DNA from 2 places in the Sedimentitalea todarodis genome. Region 2 is predicted to be linked to the other one. Evidence: riboswitches for the same ligand, from Rfam matches in the RefSeq annotation. Region 2 holds a riboswitch; the other holds the start of a gene.
What was found. Region 2 has a riboswitch for thiamine pyrophosphate ahead of thiM (hydroxyethylthiazole kinase). Riboswitches for the same ligand answer to the same signal wherever they lie in the genome.

Region 1: it holds a riboswitch for thiamine pyrophosphate, as region 2 does, so the genes downstream of both, thiB (thiamine ABC transporter substrate binding subunit) here and thiM (hydroxyethylthiazole kinase) in region 2, are expected to answer to the same signal.

Annotation. Positions count from the first base shown of each region.
Region 1 is NZ_JASMWN010000006.1:89,051-91,448, forward strand. Features, by position in the region: gene aroC (chorismate synthase) at 7-1,107, opposite strand; TPP riboswitch at 1,279-1,378, shown strand; gene thiB (thiamine ABC transporter substrate binding subunit) at 1,412-2,389, shown strand; gene QO231_RS09930 (thiamine/thiamine pyrophosphate ABC transporter permease ThiP) at 2,365-2,398, shown strand, end outside.
Region 2 is NZ_JASMWN010000008.1:45,096-47,493, reverse strand. Features, by position in the region: gene QO231_RS11700 (MarR family winged helix-turn-helix transcriptional regulator) at 1-365, shown strand, start outside; TPP riboswitch at 751-839, shown strand; gene thiM (hydroxyethylthiazole kinase) at 884-1,657, shown strand; gene thiE (thiamine phosphate synthase) at 1,657-2,298, shown strand; gene thiD (bifunctional hydroxymethylpyrimidine kinase/phosphomethylpyrimidine kinase) at 2,295-2,398, shown strand, end outside.

The sequences.
Region 1 (2,398 bases), on a different contig from region 2:
CAAGAGTCAGCCGACCCTGCCGCGATTCTCACCCACCTGCCCACGGTGCAGCAACATGTGGTCGAGGATGACGCAGGCCATCATCGCCTCGCCTACCGGCACCGCGCGGATACCGACACAGGGGTCGTGACGGCCCTTGGTGATGATCTCGGTTTCTTCACCGGATTTGGTGATGGTCTTGCGCGTGGTCAGGATGGAACTGGTCGGTTTCACGGCAAAGCGTACCACAACGTCCTGCCCTGTACTGATCCCCCCGAGAATACCGCCCGCGTGATTGGAACTGTATCTCGGGCCGCCCTGCCCCATGAAAATCTCGTCGGCATTGGCCTCGCCGGTCAGCATCGCCGCCGACATGCCTTCTCCGATTTCGACCCCCTTGACCGCGTTGATGCTCATCATCGCGGCGGCCAGATCTGTGTCGAGCTTGCCGTAGACCGGCGCGCCCAAACCCGCTGGAACGCCACGCGCAACGACCTCGACAATGGCACCGACCGAGCTTCCGGATTTGCGCAGCCCGTCCAGATAAGCGGCCCAGGTTTTGGCCGCCTTTGCGTCAGGGGCCCAAAACGGGTTCTGTTCGACCTGGGCCCAGTCGAACTGCCCCCGGTCGATGGCGTGTTCCCCCATCTGCACCATGTATCCGGCGATCTGGACATCCGGCACCAGCGCCCGGATCGCCTCGCGGGCCAGCCCGCCCGCCGCGACGCGCGAGGCGGTTTCCCGTGCCGAAGACCGGCCCCCACCGCGATAGTCGCGGATGCCGTATTTCTGCCAATAGGTGATATCGGCGTGGCCCGGTCGGAACTTCTCCTTGATGTCGCCATAGTCCTTGCTGCGCTGATCGGTGTTCTCGATCATCAGCTGAACCGGGGTGCCGGTTGTCTGGCCTTCAAACACGCCCGACAGAATGCGCACCTGATCCGGCTCGCGCCGTTGGGTGGTGTATTTGTTCTGACCCGGTTTGCGCCGATCGAGCCAGTGCTGGATCATCGCTTCGTCGACCATGACACCCGGCGGACACCCATCGACCGTCGCCCCGATGGCGGGGCCGTGGCTCTCGCCCCAGGTGGTGACGCGAAACAGGTGGCCAAAGCTGTTGATCGACATGGGCAAAGCTCCTTTTGGCTTGTGCTTTAGCGGGGGGATGGAAGCGTCGCAAGCGATTGTCGTGCTGCAGGGGGCGCTGCCCCCGCCGCCCTGCGGACGGCTCCCCCGGAGTATTTTGACAAAGATGAAGGGGCGGAGAGCTTGTCTTTCCGTAGGCCGCGATCTAGGGTCCGGCCTACCTCGGGGTGCCTTGATTGGCTGAGACGCGCGATGCGGACCCGTTGAACCTGAACCGGCTAACACCGGCGTAGGGAAGGTCTGGATCGTCTTCCATCCTTGCCCATCGCCGCAAATGGAGGATGCCATGAAGTATCTTGCGATTGCAGCGGGATTGTCCTGTGCCACGGCGGCGAGTGCCGAGACACCGGAACTGACCGTTTACACCTATGACAGTTTCGTCGCGGAATGGGGCCCTGGCCCGGTGATCGAGACGGCGTTTGAAGAACGTTGCGGCTGTGACCTGAAGCTGGTCGGGGCCGGTGATGGTGCTGCCCTTCTGGCGCGAATCAAGCTTGAGGGCGCGCGCAGTGACGCGGATATCGTTCTGGGGCTGGATACCAACCTGACCGAGGCGGCGATGGAAACCGGCCTGTTTGCACCTCACGCGGTCAGCGCCGAATACGCGCTGCCGGTGCCGTGGAACGATCCGGTATTCGTGCCCTATGACTGGGGCTATTTTGCCTTTGTGCATCAGGCCGACGGGTCCGCTCCTTCCAACTTTCGCGCACTCGGAGAAAGCGATACCAAGATTATCATTCAGGACCCGCGATCCTCGACACCGGGGCTGGGGTTGCTGATGTGGATCAAGGCGGCCTATGGCAATGAGGCACCGGTCATCTGGCAAGGACTGGCAGATAATATCGTCACCGTGACCAAAGGCTGGAGCGAAGCCTACGGGCTGTTTCTGGATGGGGAAGCGGATATGGTCCTGTCCTATACCACCTCGCCTGCCTATCATCTGATCGCGGAAGAGGATGCCGGCAAGGCGGCGGCGATTTTTGACGAGGGGCATTATCTGCAGATCGAGGTGGCAGCAAAGCTCGCCAATTCCGATCACCCCGAACTGGCGGAGGCGTTTCTGGACTTCATGGTCACGGATGCGTTTCAATCCGTGATCCCGACAACGAATTGGATGTATCCGGCGGTGACCCCCGCAGACGGGCTTCCGAAGGGTTTCGAAACTTTGGCCAAACCGGAAAAGGCACTGATCATTCCCACAGACGAAGTCGCGACACTGCGGGATGAAGCGTTGGCGGAATGGCTCGGCGCGCTCAGCCAATAGGCCATCGCA
Region 2 (2,398 bases):
ATGAAGATTTCCGAATACGGCTGGGGCCCGACGCGCTGCAACCGGGGTACTTCACGATCCTCACCCTGATCGTTCGCAATCCGCGCATCAGCCAGACCCAGATCGGCGCGGCATCGGCACGCGACAAGTCCAGCATCACCAAGGCCCTGAGATGGATGGAAGAACAAGGCCTGATCCTGCGCCTGCGTTCGGCTCGCGACCGGCGCATTCATCTAAGTGTTGCGACCGAAAAAGGCATCGCGCTACAGGCCCGTATGGAGGCAAAAGCCGTTGCGCATCTCAACGCGCTGGACGATGCAATCGGCGCGGAAAGATATGCAACATTCCTCGCGACGTTGAAGGACCTGATTGGCAACCTGGAGTAGATGCACCGGTAGAGACAGAGCCTCTGCGGGATTGATCTGATCACTGCAAGCGACGGTCGCAATACGCCACATGAAAGCTCCGCGCATATGTCGAATGCCCAACCCGCGCCAAATGGCGTATCAATCCAAAAGGCATCAATTCCGGTTGGATAAGAGTTCAGTGGCAGGTCACAGCGTTCGCCGGGATGGTCATGGCGGGGCGCAGAGCACACCACCACCCGGCTTGCGGGACGTCCCCATCTTGGCCGCTCGCGGCCCGATGCGGTCATCGCACTCAGTGACTGATATGGGGCGAAGCGGAGCTTCGGTGACATGATACCGATGCCCGCATTTCTTGTCGCAGCGCTTCATTCCATTTGACGATACTCCTGAAAACAACTAGCCGTCGCATCACCAGGGGCGCTGCAAAGCTGAGACGTACCCTTTGAACCTGAACCAGATAATGCTGGCGGAGGGAGGTCGTATGTTCTTGTGCTACATGCCCCATCTCCCCTTTTGCCTGCGAAAGAGGAGAGAACATGGTCCCCCAGGACTTGCTGACAGAGGTGCGTGACGAAAACCCACTGGTGCATTGCATCACGAACTATGTGGCAATGAACATCGCCGCGAACGTTGTTCTGGCCGCAGGTGCATCGCCTGCGATGGTACATGCACCCGAAGAGATCGCCGATTTCACGCCGATCTGCGGTGCGCTGACGATCAATATCGGCACCCTCTCGGCTCCCTGGCAGGCCAGTATGGTGGCGGCGGCAACGACTGCGCATGCGCGGAGTATTCCATGGGTTTTGGATCCTGTCGCGCATTTCATCTCGGGCTACCGCAAGCGCACTGCCCAGGATTTGTTGTCCTTGCGGCCAACGATTGTGCGCGGAAATGCCTCGGAAATACTTGCCTTGACGGGAGAAGCGGGTGCTGGGAAAGGTGCAGATACCGGCGACAGCGTGGATGCCGCCCAAGGTGCAGCAAAGGCGTTGGCGGCACAGTTTGGCACCGTCATCGCGATCACGGGGCCCGTCGATTATGTCACGGACGGTGTGCATGAGGCCCGTGTCGTGGGTGGATCACCAATGATGCCGAAGGTCACTGCCTTGGGGTGTGCGCAAACGGCACTGATGGGGGCTTATGCCGCGACCGGCCCCGCGTTCGATGCAGCCCTGGCCACGCTTGCGCATTTCAAGGTGGCAGGCTCTGCGGCTGCAAAGCTGGCCAAGGGCCCGGGCAGTTTTAAGATGCATTTCCTGGATGCCCTTGCCGCCACCCAAGCTGCTGATCTTGAACAGGTTATCGCGTGATGGCGGCGCTGAAGGACCGGCTCTGCCTTTACCTGGTGACGGACACCCAACTCTGCGCAAAACCGGGCGTTGTTGAAACTGTCCGACGGGCAGTGGCGGGCGGCGTCACCATGGTTCAGTTGCGCGACAAGACCGCGACAACCGCGCAGCGCACAGAGTTGGCAATTGCCTTGAAACAGGTGTTGGATGGCAGCGATGTCCCGCTGGTGATCAATGATGACGTCACCGCCGCTGTCGCCGCAGACGTCGACGGCGCACACATCGGCCAAGGGGACCTATCGCCCGAACAAGCGCGCGCATTGCTTGGGCCCGGCAAGATCCTCGGGCTGTCGTGTGAAACACCGCAGACTGTGCAAGCCGCCGATCCCCTGATTGTGGACTACCTTGGTCTTGGGCCGGTCTTTGAAACTCCGACGAAGACAGACCATGCGCAGCCTATTGGCTTTGACGGGCTGGCCCGGTTGGTGGCGTTGTCATCTTTGCCCAGCGTGGCCATCGGTGGCTTGTATTCCACCCATGTCAGTGGTGTCCGCCTCAGCGGCGCGGATGGCATGGCTGTTGTGTCCGCGATCTGCGGGCAACCTGATCCATACGCTGCCGCGCGAGCATTCGACGCTGCCAGAACGGAGCGAGCAACATGATCCCCAATGTCCTCAGCATCGCAGGTTCCGACCCATCGGGCGGCGCGGGCATTCAGGCTGACATCAAGACGATTTCCGCAAACGGGGCCTTCGCCATGGC